DNA from 3 places in the Nitrosomonas sp. Is79A3 genome. Region 1 is predicted to be linked to each of the others. Evidence: predicted binding sites of a transcription regulator. Region 1 holds the regulator's gene; each other region holds the start of a gene.

The links. Region 1 encodes FliA, which starts transcription of late flagellar genes. Its sites were predicted from a motif close to CTAAAGTTNNCNNAAANNNTGCCGATANNA; they were not measured.
Region 2: the regulator FliA is predicted to act here: its motif matches at 4,397-4,426, upstream of NIT79A3_RS17310 (PAS domain-containing methyl-accepting chemotaxis protein).
Region 3: the regulator FliA is predicted to act here: its motif matches at 2,013-2,042, upstream of NIT79A3_RS04550 (flagellin).

Annotation. Positions count from the first base shown of each region.
Region 1 covers NC_015731.1:2,326,098-2,332,653, forward strand. The annotation lists gene NIT79A3_RS10715 (DUF3025 domain-containing protein) at 1-755, opposite strand, end outside; gene NIT79A3_RS10720 (EI24 domain-containing protein) at 797-1,543, opposite strand; gene flgM (flagellar biosynthesis anti-sigma factor FlgM) at 1,851-2,156, shown strand; gene NIT79A3_RS10730 (flagellar protein FlgN) at 2,156-2,611, shown strand; gene motD (flagellar motor protein MotD) at 2,620-3,414, opposite strand; gene NIT79A3_RS10740 (flagellar motor protein) at 3,461-4,201, opposite strand; gene NIT79A3_RS10745 (RNA polymerase sigma factor FliA) at 4,262-4,978, opposite strand; gene NIT79A3_RS10750 (AAA family ATPase) at 4,985-5,881, opposite strand; gene flhF (flagellar biosynthesis protein FlhF) at 5,874-6,556, opposite strand, start outside.
Region 2 covers NC_015731.1:3,714,881-3,721,436, reverse strand. The annotation lists gene NIT79A3_RS17330 (diguanylate cyclase) at 1-349, opposite strand, end outside; gene NIT79A3_RS17325 (DUF4139 domain-containing protein) at 490-1,953, opposite strand; gene NIT79A3_RS17320 (DUF3135 domain-containing protein) at 2,043-2,402, opposite strand; gene NIT79A3_RS17310 (PAS domain-containing methyl-accepting chemotaxis protein) at 2,843-4,360, opposite strand; gene NIT79A3_RS17305 (YbaN family protein) at 4,826-5,293, opposite strand; gene NIT79A3_RS17300 (FKBP-type peptidyl-prolyl cis-trans isomerase) at 5,484-5,948, shown strand; gene NIT79A3_RS17295 (DUF748 domain-containing protein) at 6,130-6,556, shown strand, end outside.
Region 3 covers NC_015731.1:1,000,172-1,006,727, reverse strand. The annotation lists gene NIT79A3_RS04560 (response regulator transcription factor) at 1-255, opposite strand, end outside; gene NIT79A3_RS04555 (histidine kinase) at 272-1,843, opposite strand; gene NIT79A3_RS04550 (flagellin) at 2,140-3,591, shown strand; gene NIT79A3_RS04545 (flagellar protein FlaG) at 3,697-4,068, shown strand; gene fliD (flagellar filament capping protein FliD) at 4,101-6,074, shown strand; gene fliS (flagellar export chaperone FliS) at 6,130-6,556, shown strand, end outside.

The DNA.
Region 1 (6,556 bases):
ATCCAACCTGGGTAGCCCAAGAGTGGAACAGGCGTCAAATCAGAGTTTGATGTTAAATTTTGCAATAGAAAGGACTCTAAAATAGAGTCGATTGACTGTAATTGGTTTAATAAGGACTGCGCGAAGAATGCTGCTTTGACATTAAAAATTATTCCTTTACCTGTCATACCAATATAAGGGTTTAATGCTTTCTCATACAACCCATGACCAAAAACAAAGAATCGCATTGATGACAACACTGCTTTACGTTGCTGCCAAAATAATTCTTTCCATTCAAAGTCGTTTAATAATTGAATGAGTGTTTTCTCGCTACTAACAACGATAACACCTGATTCGTCAAACAGCGTCGCAGCATCTCTTAACGTACTACGATGTTTAATTTTGTTTACTGATTCCAATAATTGAGCTTGATAATGCAATTGATTAAGTGCTGATTTTGTACGTGGAAATGTATTCCATACTAAGGCGTTAAAAAAATCATGCCAGTTCTTAGCTCTTGTTTGCACTTGACCGGTTAGATAAATTCTCGATTCGTAGTCTTGCTCAAAACATTGTTTCCCAATGCCCTGAGGTACAAAACAAATTTGTTTCTCAGATTGAGTAAGAACTTGTTGGTCTCTCAGCAGCACCAGCTTATTTAAGTCAGTATGCTCAGGCCATAATGGACAATTTGCAAGATACTGTCTCAAATGCAGAAACGATTCGAACATGGGCGAAATATCCACAAAATTTGGATTCCAATCACGTATGTTCATGCTTGGTTTGGATCCTAACTAAAGGATATGTTGATAAAAAATTAATGATCAATCACAGACAAATCTTTTTTCACATTTTCTGCACGCAAAAGCCTTAAATGCTCCAATCCAAAATGAATAAATGCAAGCGCTGTAAAAATCGGAGCCAGTAGATTAAGTATAGGTACAAACTGAAATAAACCGGTTAACAAACCTAATCCCCATAGTGAGTATCTATTTGATGCACAAATAATCTTCATTTCTTGTTTGCTGGCATGTTCAGATAATGCATCATATCGAAACAACTGCTGGTTCATAAATGCTGCTGCCACAAAAGGAATAATAATTCCAGCCCCAATTGCCCATAGCGGCACTGTAATGACCCAGATCAGTATAAAAATACCGCTGGCAAGTATCGCATTAATGATACTGCCGCTCACGGTGCCGCCATACTCACACTTAAGCTCAGGGTAATAACGATTAGCAACCAGCTTGATCAGTGCAGGCATAACAAAAATAGTTGTAATCAATAAAGTGGTTATCATCACGAGTGGAATGAACACAATTATATGGATTAAGCTTTGAATAACAGAAGTTATCCACCCGGATTCCATATTTTGCAACCATTCGCCAATACCAATTTCATTAAGCACCAGGAGTATCAGTCCAGAAGAGCTATCTTGAAAAACAAAACCGATAATGAGCCAGAGCAGTGTTGAAACCAAAATTGGCCAAATAATAATCCATGCGATCTTAAACCGTATCAGATCGCGAAATGCACTTGCAGTCGCTTTAAAAATAAAAGACATTTAGATTGTCACCAAAAAATGATACATAGGCTTAAAATGGTAATTATCTACGATCTCAACTTGATTTACTAGGCGCCTAATCCTTTACAATATGGTGAAACGGTAAGGTAAGGCAACGCCTACTATTGTTCTTTAGTTGAGAAAAATACTGAATTTCTTTTTGACTATCGCCGTAATAGTCTTAATTATGTAATACTTAAAGTGTTTGCTTTAACTTTCCAGAATCCCAACAATATAGACTTGGATACTAAAGTTCTTAATAAAGGTGCCGTTAAGCAGCCAATGAAATTTGTTATGAGGTATAAAAATGAAAATAGATAAATCTTTACAGCCAGTGTCGACGGTTTCTGTCAGTGATGGAAAAAGGCGCATTGATATCACGCCTAATCCAAGTGCAGGCCAAGAAAATAATGTGCATTTAAGTCCGAATGTTGCGAAACTGCAAAATGTCGACAGCAGCTCCGCTAGCGGCTCGATTATTAACACGGCACGTGTTCAGGAAATCAAGCAAGCAATCAGTGAAGGAAATTTTCAAATAAATCCGGAGGTCGTTGCCGATAGATTGCTTGAAACAGTTAAAGAACTGATACAGTCTAAGAAAGGTGCTATTTAATGACTTCTTCTCAGCCTTTCTTATATTTTATGAAAGAACTAGAAACTGAAAGAAACACTTTACGTGCATTTATTGAAATTCTTAAAAAAGAAGAAAATGCGCTCGTTGAAGGAAAAATAGAAAAAATAGATTACCTTGCCTCCGATAAATCACGTTTAATTGAAGAATTGATACAGTTTGATGATCATCGAAACGAATTCTTACGGAAGCAAGGTCTTTCTTTGGAAAAGAACAGCATCAATGCTTGGCTGAGCGAACAACATACTGGTCAGTCTGAAATAAAAATTTTATGGAATGAATTATTAGATCTGGCAAAAACAGCGCAACAACTTAATCATTCAAATGGTTTGATTATTTCAACTCAGCTGCAACATAATCAACGTGCTTTCACTGCACTACACTGTGCAGCAGGGAATGTTTCTTTATATGGCCCGAAAGGTCAAACTTATATTTGAATTTCATTCTAATACTCAACAATCGGGATTTCAGTTACTTTATCCGGATTCGTTGATAAAATCATAACCGTTACCCGGCGATTTCTTTTTCTACCTTCAAGTGTTTCATTAGTTTCTATGGGTCTATTCTCACCATAGCCAAGTGCAGTAAGACGATGTGCCTCAACACCATTTTCTATGAATAACCTAATCACACTACTTGCACGTGCTGAAGATAGTTCCCAATTTGAGGGAAAATTCTCGGTGTGGATGGGTAAATTATCCGTATGCCCTTCGACATGAATCTCATGCTCATGTCCCTTGATAACGTGAGCAACTGCTTGCAATGTCAAACTTGAACTGTCTGCTAGTTTAGCCTGTCCCGGTGAAAAAAGAACACTGGCATTGATTTCAACAGTAATTCCTAAAGCACTCTGTGTAACTCGCACTTGACCATCCTTTACTAAGGGCTCCAACGCATGGAGAATATTTTTCGCCATGCTTTTCATTTTTTCTTGCTTCTTTGTTTTCTGAAAACTTAGATTATCAATCAGCTTGATTGAGTCAGCCTGACTGGATTGTTGGGTATTGATAGGTGAAAACTCTGTTGATTGAGGAGGTGGAAAATTGGATGGATTATCGTTTTTAAATGCGCTAACCAGCGAAGAGCTCAAGACGCGATACTTACCCTCATTAACCGATGAAACTGCATACATTACAATAAAAAAAGCAAATAACAGCGTAATGAAATCAGCATATGAAACTAGCCAACGTTCATGATTATCCGCATGTTCATCTTCTTTTCGCTTTCTTTTCTTTAACATGGACTATTCAAAAATTCATTGGACAATCAGATATTGCACGTTCAATTTAAATGAAATAACCCTTCAAGCGGTTTTCAATTAACCGGGGATTCTCGCCACTGGCGATAGCAACAAACCCATCAACCAGTATTTCTTGCATGACCACATGTTCATTAATAATACTTTTTAACTTATTTGCTATCGGCAAAAAAATCAGATTGGCTAATCCAACACCGTATATGGTTGCAACAAAGGCGACTGCAATACCATTCCCTAAAAGTTCAGGATCCGACAAGTTCTCCATAACATGAATCAAACCCAGCACAGCCCCTAATATGCCGATCGTCGGGGCATAACCGCCAGCCGCTTCCCAAATCCGGGCAGATTGGCGTTGGTGCGCCTCTAAAGCCAATATATCAATTTCCAGAACCTCACGTAATTTTTCCGGAGTACTCCCATCGGCCAGTAGCTGCAATCCTTTCCTTGTCAAAGGATCCTTTACAACCGGCACATGCGTTTCAAGCGCTAGCAATCCTTCTTTGCGTGATATATGAGCCCAATTGATAATTTGTTTTATTAATGTTTGCGGAGAATTGATTGGCGGAAAAAATACCCACGCACTCATTTTGACTCCATTGAGGAAAATTTTCACTGGGCTTTGTAGCAAAACTGCTCCAACTGTACCACCCATAACAATCAAAAAAGCAGCAACTTGCAGCAAGGAACCAACATGACCGCCTTCGAGAATCTGCCCGCCAATTATTGCAATAAAAGCCAACAAAATACCGATAACACTATTTAAATCCATCTTTGATTTTTTATTCATCGCAGAATCCATTTAATGACACTGGATAATTCGCATGACATCTCAAAGATTTCTTAAACGGCTGCGCAAACGCGCAACTGCCTGCGTGTGTAGCTGACAAACCCTGGATTCACTAACGCCAAGCACTTCACCAATTTCTCTTAAATTCATTTCTTGTTCGTAATGCATCCCCATTACCTGTTTTTCCCGAGGGGGAAGATTATCAATAGCTGTAATCAGCAGATTCCTAAAATTCTCATCCAGAAGCACATTTAATGGATCACCTTCAGAGTCGATGAATAAACGATCCAAAAATGGTTCTTCATCATCCTGCTGAAAATCTTCGTAATAAATTAATTGAGCGCCCCGTGCACTTTGCAAAGTCTCATGGTATTCATCAAGCGACATATCCAATTCCTGAGCCAGATCCTGTTCACTGGGTGCACAGCCTTTGCGTTGCTCTAACAAATTCACCGCAGCTTCTATACGTCGCATTTTTTTTCGTATACTGCGCGGCAGCCAATCTGCCTCCCGCAATTCGTCCAAGATAGAACCGCGTATGCGCTGCGCTGCGTAACTCTCAAATTGCCGGCCATACGAACCTTCATAGCGATTGATTGCGTCAAGCAAACCAATCATCCCCGCTTGAATAAGATCATCAACCTGCACACTTGCTGGCAATCGAGTCATCATGTGATAGGCGATGCGTTTTACCAATGGCGTAAATTCCGTTATAAACTGTTCTTTATCAATAGCTTTAGTTCCGGTCGCAGTATACATATCCAATCACACCATAAAATTTGCCATACTAAGATGGCTTGTCCGAATCAATCGTTGCATGAAATTATCGATTCCCCCGGTATATTTATCCGGGCATGAAGAGCGCAAAACATTCTGAGCCAGATGTTTAAAACTAAGTGCTGCTTGCGAAGCCGGGAATGTTTCAAGCACCGGTCTACATAATTGCGTTGAATTACGTAATTTTTCATCACTTGGGATATAGCCAATATATTCCAGTGTTACAGACAGATATTGACGAGCCACTTTGTATAAATTCTGATAGATGGACAGTGATTCTGTTTCCGAGTCAACTTTATTCACCAGAACAAGGAAATTCTGTTTGGTATATTCCTGGCTCATGATTTTAATCAGCGCATACGCTCCCGTAAGGGATGCGGCTGAACCAGAAATCACGATCATGACTTGTTCTGAAGCTAAACTTAAAGGCAGGACATGGGTTGTACCGGACATTGCAGTATCAATTAACACAATATCAACAGAACCGGTAAGCTCCGCAAAACTTTTAATAAGCCAATCTTGTTCAAGCGGATTCAGCTTGTTTAATGCATGAATGCCGCGCATGGCAGATAATATGATGATATTTTCCGGGCCTTGTAAAAGCACTTGATCCAGTCTTTTATCTTTGTGGATCACGTGTAGCAAATCAAAGCGTGCCTGTAGGCCTAAACTCGTACAAATGCTGTTATGGCAGGGATTCTCGTCAATCAATAACACACGTTGGCCATTCTGCGCTAATGCCGTAGCAAGATTCACCACAATGCTCGTTTTTCCGACCCGTGCTGTTCCACCTGCGATTGTGAAAACACGCGCTGAATCAGGTGCCTGAAATAATGTCAGATTACGTAGCCCTGCCGCCTGATCGTGTAAAATCAATCTAGTCATAGGTAAATCCTGCCAATGCTTTTTCCTCTGATTGTGACGGCGTTCCACCATTCTTAGTTGCCATAATTAAAGCAAACTCCGCATCCCGCAAAGTAAAAGCGGACTCACCCGGGGTCGATTTAAAAATTCGATGCAACAAATAGCGTGGATTAGCGGCATGAATATCTTCCGGGACCTTTTGTCCGTTTGCGACATAATGCAGTGGTAATTTTCTGCGTATGACTACATCCAAAACTACGCCTAAACTGGCAGCCTCATCGACTTTTGTAATGATGCAACCGTAAATACCGCTCTTCTGGTGGGCAGAAATCACCTCATCCAGAGTTTTTCCATTCGATGCAGCACTCAAAATAAGCATACGTTTTACATCGGTGCCACAGTTGCTCAACATCGTAATCTGCTCAGCAACCATTTGATCACGTTGACTCATACCCACCGTATCAATCAACACCATATGCTTGTTTTTAAGCTCCGACAGCGTTAACTGCAAATCATCGGTATCTTTGATGTTGCGCACAGGAATACCCAATAATTGCCCATAGATTCTTAGTTGCTCATGGCCACCAATACGGTAACTATCAGTAGTCAGCAACGCGACTTTGTCTGCACCGTGCCGGATTACACAACGCGCCGCCAGTTTCGCCGTAGTCGTGGTCTTGCCGACACCAGTAGGAC
Region 2 (6,556 bases), 1.4 Mb from region 1:
GAATAATACTTTCAATAATCTCATTACGGGGCTTATTAGTCTCCCCCTCTTTGATTTCTATTACTTTAGGTAAGAAAGAGGAATGGTTTAATTGGTGAGATAATAGCCAGGAATCATCACCGAAATATTCCACCCAGATAGCTTCTTCAGTTTGAAAATGAAATTCAGCATATTTTGCCAATGCATCAAAAAAATAATTTATTTCAAGCTGGTTCCCGCGCACTAAGGCTCCAGCGAGTTCATTTAACAGCGAAATAAGTTTTTGGTGTTGCTCATCGATTATTTCTATCCCTGTTTCAAAATTTTTATTCCATGGAAATACTTCTAATTGATCTATAAGTTTAATCATATAGTCTTATTTGTTAAAAGATAACAAATGAATCCCGTATTAAGTTTGCAGCCAAGATGTATCTTAGATTATTACAATAATTCTTGTATGTATTATTCTTGACAACAGATTTCTGGAAAGCAGAAAATCGTGTGCGTGTATCAATATTTTACCTGCACACGGTATTTGAGCGTTGTTGACCCTTCGGCAGGTACATTGACTTTCCACATAGCTGTGTTGCTGGCGGGTTTGCTGTGCGGCTGGCTTTCATCCACTATTTTCCAATCACCCGGTATAGGTTCTTGCACAACAACTGTGGCCAGTTCCTTTTTAGCATTTTTAAGTGTGATTTCATAGGCACTTTCAAAGCGATTAATGCCACTGGCACCGCCGGTACTTAATTGTTTAAACTCGGTTTGTTTTTTATCCGCAGTCACATCAAACGATTTGCCCAGTTTCAAGCGTACAGTCTCGTTTTTAGCAGTGTGGTCTATGTGATCTTCACCGACAAACTGCGCATTGCCGGTTTTATCACGCTTGTATACGCGTATGATGCCTTTAGGCAACGGCATGCCTAATCGGGCCGATTCTTTATTATCAAACTGTACGAATACATCCACTTTCATTTTTTGCCCCAGATCACCATAGCTGGCTGCATAATAGTAATCGCTGCCTGCCAGTACAAGTTCTTTGTTTGCAGGCACGGCGGAAGCATTGAGTAGTGCAACTTGTTTTGTTTGGTTTTCGGCGATGGTTGTTAATCGATCCAGACTATATAAATGGTATTCCATCAGCGCTTCTTCGCGCATTGGTGCCGCAGCGGCATCAGTCATTATCTTGGCTCTCAGTGCCCTGGGTGCGGCAAATTCTCGCTGTACCCGATTGATATCGCCCGCGACTAATTGTAATTTTGCATTGGGAAAGCTGGTACCGCTGGTATTGATCAATGTTACCCAGCCGGATAAATCCAGTTGATCATCTTTATCATTCAGTTCTGCAACATAATCCGCTTTCCAGGATAAGCCGCCCGTTAAGTAACTCAGCTCTAAATCTTGCGCAGCTTTGCCGCTATTGTCCCCGCCAATCACCAGTGTAGGGCGATCACGCAAATTGCTCGGTACATTATCAAAAGTAATACGACCAGGCATGCCCGTTTCGATGCGATCAGCCATTTTAAGCACCACGCCGTTGCTGGCTGCGAGTACGATGGCATTTTCTTTGCTTTCAACGCCAGTCGCTGGATTGCTTTTAACGACCGATACCGTTTGACCAATGTATTTGTTCAGTAGACTTTGCGGGGTGAGCAAATCAAAGTTAAAATTTTGTTCCAATACTTCCACACTGCCTGGGTTGGTGATACTGCGCAGCAGTACAGTTTCTGGCCGCATTTGCGCACTGACATCACGCCACGCCAAATTAAAATTACCGCTGTCTAAGGTAACCTGCCGTAAATCCTTGATCAGTGCTAAGTCGTCGTTGTATATGGTCACTGCGACGGATTTTTGTTCTTTGAGTGTACTCAATTGCTCAACGGTATCCGCGGCGATTACCTTGGTGTTACTAAAAAGAAATAGGCAGCTTATCGTTAGCAGGGCTAGATTATGGGTGCGGCGTGTAGTGTGCATGGGATTTTCCTATAGTAATTACAGGCTACTACAATAGCGATAGAAGCTGCAAGGTGCAGCTGGCTAAAAGGGGAGGCTCAACCCCGGCTTTACTTACCGGATTTAGGCCGTTCAAACGATAGAATCTTACCGGCAGGCGCCTTTTCTAAAGTGCGTATTATCTTTTTGGGCTCTTGGAGCGCATTAAGCAATCCATTTTCACCAAGCACATTGTTCCACATTTTCTGTGAAATCTGTAGACAGGCAGCCATTGGATTACTGGCTTGTTTGCGGACTTGATCGACCTGCCACTGCAAGCCAATCATTCGCGGTTTGAAATGCGCAGGTGCTTGAGCTATCAGATCATCAATCAATTGTTGGCGCATGGACTCAAATTTCTCAGGCTCCTCCTGAGCAAGTCTAGACCATAGGTCAAAGTCAAAATCCGATGTTTTTTCTTCTTCGTTCATATAAATATTTTAGCATCCTTCATCAGCGCATATGTACTCGTAATTAACACGCTAGCTGTTGGAGCTGAAAATGATCTAACAGGCCGTTGAAAAACTATCTGCGTTGCCGCTACGGTGTTAAAAACAGACTCAAAATGCTCATTTATCATGCATAAACTGCGCTTTTTCGCCTGTTTTTGCCTTGCATCGGCTGCCTCGAAAACGCTTTTCAACAGCCCGCTACGCCACATTGTTGACCCAGTTATGCCACAAGATATCGAATAGTAAGAGATTCATAGACTAAAAGATACTGGGCGAATTCATGCTATGTATCAGACAGATTCTGCGAAGACTAATAAATTTAATAAGAATATTAAATTTATTATATGCGAAAAATGAAAAAAGCCGGAATCAGCATTGCGACCATTCCGGCTCATTAGCTAATTCAAGCAGCGGCTTTGTTACTTGAATTGATCTGCCAGCCCAGAAATCATTTTGACTTTCTCAGTCATCGCACGGCTGGACGTTGATAATTTCTCTACTAACTGTCCATTCTGTTGTGTCACTTCATCAATTTGTGAGATAGCCTGGTTAATCTGCTCAATACCGTTTGCCTGCTCTTGTGAAGATTGGGAAATTTCACCGACAATATCAGAAATCTTTTTGACACTATCGGTAATCAATTTTAATGATTCCGCCGATTGATTGACTAATTGTGTGCCATCTTCTACCTTGGCTACACTGTCGTTGATAAGATCTTTGATTTGTTTTGCAGATTCTGCACTGCGTCCTGCCAGGGTACGCACCTCGTTAGCAACTACCGCAAAACCCCGGCCTTGCTCACCGGCGCGGGCAGCCTCGACGGCTGCATTGAGTGCCAGCAAGTTTGTTTGGAAAGCAATTTCATCAATAACGTTAGTAATGTCTGCAATTTTCTTGCTGCTATCGTTGATTTGTGACATGGCTTGTATGGTACTGGAAACCACCGCACCGCTTTTTTCCGCTTGCTTACGCGCTTCCAGGACCAAGACATTGGCCTGTTTGGCATTTTCCGCATTTTGCTGCACAGTAGAAGTAATTTCTTCCATACTGGATGCTGTTTCTTCCAAACTGGAGGCTTGATTTTCCGTGCGGCTGGAAAGATCGATATTGCCGGAAGCGATTTCTTCAGAAGCATGTTCCAATACTTCAGATGATTCTTTGACACGACCAATTGCGGTACGGAGTTTAGCCGCCTGGAATATCTGCGCATATTCCAATTGACCTATTTCATCATTTCTTCCCGTATAAACATAGCGAGCAACCGGATCGTTCGCAATTTTTTCTGATTTTTTCGCCAAATCACGCAGCCCGCTCAACATTTGATGCACGATTGCAAAGCTGCATAAGCTACCAGCAAAAAAACCAGACAAAGCAAAGATCACTGAAATCTGTCCGGTTAGTGCGAGACCTGTAAAAATCAAGCCGAAAATACCGGTAATTGCCAATGCAATTTGACCAGCTAGATTGATGGGAAATTGGGTTAATTTAACCTCATCCAGTTTTGAGCGCCGTTTATCATCTGCCGATTTTTTCGACATAATTTTGGCATACAAACCCTCTGCCCGGTCAACCCAGGCTTTTTCAGGTTTAACGCGGACCGATTGATAACCGATAATTTTACCGTCCTCGAATTGCGGACTGGCAAAGGCATCTACCCAATAGTGGTCACCACCTTTATGACGATTTTTTACCATGCCCATCCACGGATTTCCCGCTTTGAGCGCTGTCCATAGCATTGCATAAGCTTCTGGCGGCACATCGGGGTGGCGAATAATATTGTGATTTTTGTTATCAAGTTCTTCCCAGGTGAAACCACTCATCCGGATAAAATCTTCATTAACTGATGTGAGAGCACCTTTTAAATTTGTAGTTGAGATGATCACACAATCATTATTCATACCCATATCGCGTTGGGTAACTGGCTCATTAACTCTCATTGTAAACTCACTGTAGTGATTAAAAAGATAGGATTTTTCTTACGGCGAAAACTTCAAGTGCTTTAGTTTTTTTTATGATTTTATATGAAATATCAATAAACCAATGAGGTGAATAAGGGGATAGAATAAGCACTTTTCTTATAAGATAATTCTGTTCTTTTGTGGAAATAATGGCGCATAAAATAGACAGAATTAATTACATTAATCTCTTCATTAATTTTCAAGGAAAGAGTAATAATAGAATTGAAACTATAGGAAAAATTAACCAATAACGTAATTTTGTAATGAGAATTTGATCCCGGCATGCGAATCCGAGATCAAGAGTCTTCATTTAAAAGGCCGTTGAAAAACGTAATCGAGGCAGCCCGATGCAAGGCAAAAACAGGCGAAAAAGCGCAGTTTATGCGTGATAAATGAGCATTTTAAGGTTGTTTTTAACACCGCAGCGGCAATGCAGATAATTTTTCAACGGACAGTTGGAGATTCTCGCACCGGAACACGCCAGATATAGAAGGCCAATATACTGCCGATCATAATCAGCATGATCTTTTGCCATAGCTCGGGCACTATTAAAATAGAGCTGCCAAATGACAATGCCATCAATAAATAAGCCCAGCGTTTGGCGCGTCGCGGGATGCTGTGATAAATGCACCATTCGCGAATAATTGGACCGGCGATTCGATTTTCCAGTAATTTGCGATGAAAATACTCAGAACCGCGGGCAAAACAAGCTGCGGCAAGAAGCACAAAGGGTGTCGTAGGTAATACCGGTAAAAATGCGCCTAACGCGCCCAGCAACAATGCCAAAAAACCCGCTCCCAGATACAGTGCGCGTACCAACGGTGAATCGTGCAGGCATAACAAATCAGCCATTTGCTGATCTACTGTCTGCTGCTCATTCTGGTTTGTTTCACGTTGTTCAGATGCTGGCATAGTTTTGATGGATACAGAATTCGCAGTGTGAGATCAAAAGAATTTATGCTATTTAGGTCCTTATGACCAAACTTATGTGGAAACGATCAATTCGAACACAGTCGCTGATAAAGAACGGATGTTACCAGTTATAATACCTGAGAGTTAATTGTTAGAATTAACCGGATTTAACTTTTTTCTTGAGGAAACCATGCATAAAATGAAAACACTGTTTAATTTAAGTATCATCCTGCTGGCGTTGGCGCTGCTTCCCCAGACAGCCTTCTCTTATAAAGAACATGCCGCTGCTGATGAATCGGCGTTTAAAAAAATCGATGTCAAAGTCGGTGCCGGAGAGGAAGCGGAAATCGGAAAAACTGTCAATGTTCATTATACCGGCTGGCTTTATGATGAAAGCGCTCCAGACAAGAAAGGACCAAAGTTTGACAGCTCATATGACCGGAAAGAACATTTTTCATTCATGCTCGGCGCGGGACGCGTGATTAAAGGCTGGGACAAAGGCGTCGTCGGGATGAAAGTGGGCGGCCAGCGCACGTTGATTATTCCGCCATCCATGGCTTATGGCGCACGCGGCGCAGGCAATATTATTCCGCCGGATGCAACCTTGATTTTTGATGTTGAATTAATCGGTCTGAAAGCAAGCTCGCACTATTAAATCTATCATTTACCAGGTTTTTCAGGTGAATTGTATCCATTGAGCTATTTGGTTGACCGCGCTGCTACTAAATAGCTCAATCTGCATTTTGGTTTAGAAATTCTGTAATTTACAACGTACCATTATTTAAAATGTTTTGAGCAACTCGCTAACCCGTTGTAGAAATTAACAGGGCAATGCTATGACTTCGACCATACAGCCACGTTTTATTCGATACAAACGTCTGATTATCAGTCTCGGCGTGATAGCGATCCTGATCGCCACTGTGGGGGCGCTCATCACGTTTTGGTTACCGGGTTATGCCAAGTCTCAACTTGAGATCCGACTGTCTGAAGTCCTGCAACGTCCTGTCACTGTAACATCGATCGAAATAAAACCGCGTACGCTTGAGTTGCTCGTAATGGGTTTCCGTGTCGACGAGAAAATTACCTCCGATAAAAATAATACAGCGCTTTTTTCTTTCAATAAGCTGTCCGTCGCTTTGAGTATTGAATCTCTCAAGCAGCGCGCGCCCGTCCTAACAGCAATTACTCTGACAGATCCGCATTTGCGCCTGGTCCGGGAAAGCAAGGAGCAACTGAATATTTCTGATTTGCTGGAAAAATTCA
Region 3 (6,556 bases), 1.3 Mb from region 1:
ATTGTGCATGCTTAGCATGAGCACTGCAAGATTGGGTTTATCTTTCTTTACCTGCTTCAATATCTCGATACCATTCCTATCCGGTAAAGAAATATCCAATAACATGACATCAAAATCTTGCTGCCGTGCAATTTTTACTGCTTGAAACCCCGTCTCTGCTTCACCGGTTACTTTAATATCATCCGTTTCGCTAAGTATCTGTTTCAAACCTTGGCGAACAATTGCATGATCATCAGCAATCATCACACTTATCATGCGCACCTCCGGCTACTCAGAGCCGAGAAACCTTCTTTTTTTTCTTCATAGGCTCAGACTGCTGGGTTTCTCCAAACTCACCTTCCAGCCTATCTATATGCCCGGATTGATACTCCAGATTACTCATAGGTATCAGAATAGTCACTTTTGTACCTTTCTCCGCATCCCCCGAAATATGGAAATTTCCCTTCAATTGTTGGCAACGCTCACGCATCCCTCGAATCCCAAAAGAAGCCTGTTTTTCCATATCGATATCGGTAATACCACAGCCATTATCAATTACTTCCAAAAGAATCAGTCCTTCTAGCTCCACGAGCTTTACCTGAACACGGGATGCATTAGCATGCTTGGAAATATTTGTTAGTGTTTCCTGAAAAACACGGAAAACCGCTATCGCCAAATCAGAATCTAAAGCTATTTCATCGTTTATGCATGATACTTTACAAACAATACCTGTACGATCACTAAATTCTTTTGCCTGCCATTGAACCGCCGCAATGATACCGCAATCCAGAATACCCGGCCGCAAATCCAGAGAAATCCGGCGTGTGCTGTCAATCACGCGGTCCACTAAAGATTCTATAGATTTCGATTTTTGCTGATAAAATTCCGGCTTCCTTGCCGTTGTGTCCATACATGGAAACAACTCACATTTAATAGCAGTTAATGTTCCTCCGATATCATCATGAATTTCTCGTGCAATTCTGGCGCGCTCCTGCTCTTTGACTTTTTGCAAATAAGAGGATAATTCTGCCAACTGTTCCCGGGAACGTACAATCTCTCGTTCAGCCAGTTTGTTTCGAGTAATATTGATCATGATGCCATCCCATAACGTCGTGCCATCCGGCATTCTCCTGGGTGTTGCACGCAAACTGATCCATTTGATATCACTATCACCTTTTACTTGAATACACCCTTCCCAGTTCCAGGTCGCAAGTTGTTCCGCAGAGGTTATCATCAATTGATGATAAGACTTTCTATCATCCGGCAAAATCAACTCTGGAAATAGTTCGGGTTTATCCATCAGCTTCTGGGGTGACAGCCCCAGTAGTGTTTCACTGGCATCACTGACATAAGGAAAGCTAGTTTTTTTATTGACTGATAGCAGAAACTGAAAAACCACCCCGGGAAGATTAGATGTAATCGCTTGAAAAAGTGCTTCGCTCTTTTGCAAGGCAGTCTGTGCAGTAATAAAACGCTGGTAGTTTCCTACTTCATGCAAGCTACGCCTTATTGCTGGCATCAGTCTGGCAAGATTTTCCTTCATCATGAAATCATAAGCTCCTAGAGCCATGATATGCTCTGCCGCTTCTTCACCAACATGACTGGATACAATTATCAAAGGTATATCAAGGTATTGGGTTCTTATGGCTTGCAGCACCTCCTGCGCATTTAGCTGCGGCAAATCATAATCGGACAAAATCACATCCCAGTCCCGGATCAAAAGGGCATCGTGCAAAGCAGCAGCAGTGCTAACGCACAAACATTCAGTCTGGAAACCGCCCTGTAAAAGTATTTGCAGCACCCGATCTGCATCCTCTGCAGAATGTTCGACCATTAATATTTTTAATTTCTCTTCATTGACCATCTCAGCCCCCACCAGTTGAAGCCGATATAACTCCTAAAATTAACTTCCCAAATTAACTACCTGAATATTTATCTAATTTTACAAGATAATTTATGAGAAAAAAACAATTTATACCACGAATAGCCGATATTAACCAAATGATTAGATAAAAACCATGAAAGCAAAAATCCTAAACTTTTCAAAATGCTGTCCGATAACTGCAATCAACGGCGGTTACAAACCCTCTTGGATTGCGGGGAAAACCAACGGAACTGGCAATTATGCCAAACACATAGATATTAGAAAGGAGAACCCAAATGCCACAAATTATAAACTCTAATGTAGCCTCATTAAATGCACAACGTAACTTAAATACATCGCAAAACTCATTAAATACATCTTTAACACGTTTATCATCCGGCTTGCGTATTAATAGCGCTAAAGACGACGCTGCAGGTCTAGCGATTTCAGAAAGGATGACCTCACAAATCCGCGGCTTAAACCAAGCTGTCCGTAACGCGAATGACGGTATTTCACTGTCACAAACCGCTGAAGGTGCGTTGGGTGAAATCGGCAACAATTTACAGCGTATTCGTGAACTGGCTGTTCAGTCTGCCAATGCATCTAACAGCGCCAGTGACCGTGCTTCACTACAAGCCGAAGCTTCACAATTGAGTGCCGAAGTTACGCGGGTTGCCAGCCAAACCCAGTTTAACGGCTTGAACTTGCTGGACGGCTCTTTCCTGAATCAGAGCTTCCAAGTCGGTGCCAATGCTAACCAAACCATCAACATTGCATCAATTGGCGATGCTCGCTCTACTGCATTAGGTAGTCACACACTCACCACCAATGGAACAGCAATGGGCACAGCAACGGCTTCTGCCGCTGCTCTTGCTGCCAATGGCGTTGCTGTTGAAGCCGGCTTAACACTTGCCAATAATAAAGGAACAACCGGTAACATTAGTTATGCAGCAGGCGATGATGCCAAAGCCATTGCTGCAGCCATTAATACGGCTGCTTCCAGTATCGGCATCACTGCAACCGCATCTAACAGTGCCACGCTCGGCAATTTATCAGCCGCCGGTACTGTTGCTATGACATTAAACGGCAGCACAGTTTCTACCACTATCACTGATACTGCTGACTTAAGCGGCTTGGCATCAGCCATTAATGGATTACAATCTTCAACCGGCGTTACTGCCTCGTTCGCATCTACGACCGACAAGTCAGTAATAACGCTGTCAACAACAGATGGCAGAGATATCGTACTTTCAGATTTCACTAATGGCGTAACAACAGCTGATGTCACTGCAGGAGCGACCACAAGAACGCTAACCAGCGGTGGTAATGACTCAACGACAGTAACGGGTACCGTCGAACTTTCAAGCTCTGCTGGCCAAATTACTGCAGCTGGTTCAAATGCCACGGAATTTGGCGCTACTACCAGCTCATTCAATTCAGTCGCTACGTTGGATTTATCCACATCAGCTAATGCACAAATTGCATTGAAGACGCTGGATGCTGCTTTAAATGCCATCAGCAGCTCTCGCGGTGATCTGGGTGCAATTCAGAACCGTTTCAGTTCAACCATCTCGAATTTGCAAACCACCTCTGAGAATCTATCCGCCTCCCGTAGCCGGATTCAGGATGCTGACTTCGCTGCTGAATCAGCCAACCTGACACGTGGACAGATCCTGCAACAAGCTGGTGTAGCGATTCTTGCACAAGCAAATTCATTACCCAATAATGTTCTCTCACTGTTACGTTAAGCTGTCCGTAGCAAATGATACACCGCATTAAATAAAGCTGATGATCGCGGGCGGGATGTTATAAAAAACCTACCCGCGTTCATTTCAACTTTAAGGACTCTTATTATGAGCATCAATCAATTAAATGGAACAGGCACACTTCCGTTGCTTTCGACAACAACGTCGACTGTTCAGAAAACATCCGTGCCTAATACAGATAATGCCCCATCACCTGCTTCACCTGCCCGATCTAAAGTTGGCAATAAGCCAGAATCAGAAGAACAAATCAAACAAGCAGTTCAGAAAATCCAGGGTGCAGTTGATAATCTGGCACACAATTTGCGTTTCTCAATTGATGAAGATACTGGCAAAACGATCATTAAAGTAATGGATGTTCATACTGAAGAAGTCATCCGGCAGATTCCAACAGAAGAAGCTGTTCAGTTAGCTCGTACGTTGGATAAAGTACAAGGGCTGTTATTTAACGATAAAGCATAATCAAAAAATTCTTATATCAACAGGACTTAGAAATGCTTGCATCCCCAGGAATTGGATCCGGTTTAGATGTCAACGGTATTGTCAAACAGCTAATGGCTGTAGAGAGTCAGCCTCTTACGGCTCTTGATAACAAAGAAGCTAAACAGCAGACTCGACTAACCGCCTTTGGTACGCTAAAAGGAGCATTATCCTCATTCCAAAGCAGTCTTTCCGCATTATCCGATCCGGCAAAATTTACCGGCGTAACGGCTAACTTTGCTGATGCTACATTGGCCAGTGTAAGTGCAACCTCGTCTGCAGTAGTAGGAAGTCATTCCGTAGAGATCCAAACACTTGCACAGTCGCATAAATTAAAATCTGCCAACTATGCAACCACAAGTACTGCAATTGGCAGCGGTACTTTAACTATACAATTTGGCACTTACAATGGTGGTACATTTACGCTCAATCCAGATAAAGCTGCACAATCAATTACTATTTCCTCCGATAATTCATCATTGACAGGAATCCGGGACACAATTAATCAAGCTAACGCAGGTGTAAGTGCCAGTATCGTAAATGATGGCACTGGCAATCGTTTAGTAATTGCTTCAAATGATACCGGTTTAAGCAATGCCTTAAAAATAACAACAACCGATGCTGATACAAATAATACTGATAATGCAGGATTATCTCAGCTTGCCTATAACGCATCGACGGGTGGCACGACTAACCTTACTCAAACTGCAGCAGCTAGTAATGCCACATTGGTAATCGATGGCATCTCAATTAGCAAAGCATCCAACACAATTACAGATGCCATTGAAGGTGTCACTTTTAACTTACTGAAGGCAAATGCTGGTACAACAACCACCTTAAATTTGTCTCGAGACACAGCCAGTGTTCAAAGTACAGTATCATCATTTGTTAAAGCTTTTAATGATCTGAACAAAACCATCGTTGATCTCTCAAAATATGATGCCACTACCAAGCAAGCATCTATTCTAACAGGAGATTCAACAGTTCGAACAATCCAGACACAACTACGTAATGTAATGTCTAATCCGCTGACCACAGCAGGTGGCGGCTTAAGCATACTCTCAGAAGTCGGCATTACTTTTCAAACGGATGGAACACTTAAGTTTGATTCGGCCAAATTAACTAGTGTGATGAGCGATCCAACCAAAGATGTTTCAACCCTATTTGCCTCAGTTGGAAAAACCAGCGATAGTCTGGTGTCATTTGTCAGCGCCAAGAACGATACAGTAAATGGTGAATACTCGCTAAATATCAGTCGAATTGCAACACAAGGTACCGCAGTAGGTAGCAGTGCTGCCGCATTAACCATCAACACGGGGGTCAATGACAAGTTAGATCTCACCATTGATGGTGTAAGCGCTAGTGTAACTCTCGCAGCAGGCACTTATACGGCAACTTCATTAGCAGGTGAAATTCAATCAAGAATCAATGGTGTCTCGGAAATTTCCTCAGCCGGAATCAAAGTCACACTCAGCGAATCTGCTGGCAAATTAACCATTACTTCCAATCGATATGGCTCAGCATCGACCGTATCAATTACAGGCGGAAATGGCAAACTGGATTTATTCGGCACACCTGTCGAAACAAGTGGCGTAGATGTAGCAGGTACGATCAACGGCATCACTGCAACAGGCTCCGGCCAGACCCTAACAGGCGCCGCTGATAGCAGCGGATTAGTTATCAAAATAACCGGGGGCGGGACAGGCGCCAGAGGAACCATAGATTTTGCTCACGGTTTTGCTAAAAAATTAGACAAGTTAGTTGATGACATGCTAAACGGACATCTTATTGATAGTCGCATTGATGGTATTAATGCATCCATAAAAGATATTGATGCACAACGCGATACGCTGAATCAGAGACTTGCAGACACCGAAAAGCGGATACGTGCACAATATACCGCACTGGACACAACCATTGCCAGCATGACACAGACCAGTAACTTCTTGCAGCAGCAATTATCCAACTTACCCAGCACAAGCTCATAAGAATCAACAGGTAGTTTAGAAAGCTAGGCTCTTTACAATATAAAAGAGGTACAAAATGTTTTCCGCTATGAATAACGCAATATCAGCCTATCAACGCGTCGGTGTTGAAACAGGCATTGAATCAGCTGATCCGCATAAGCTTATTTTAATGCTTTTCGAAGGTGCACAAGAAGCTCTGGCAAAAACCAGAATTCACATGCAACACAATGAAATTGCGGAGAAAGGGCAAATGATCTCAAAAGCTATCATGATTATTGATCATGGTTTGAAAGCAAGCTTAGATATGAATGCCGGCGGTGATTTGGCAATCAAACTTCAAGCGCTCTATGATTATATGACGCATCGATTATTAGTCGCTAATATTCAGAACAATATTGAGATTGTTAATGAAGTTAATAAGCTTCTATCAGAATTACATGGTGCCTGGAAAGAAATTAGGCAATCAAATGAGACTCCTATTGCAAAAAATGCAGCGGCGATTT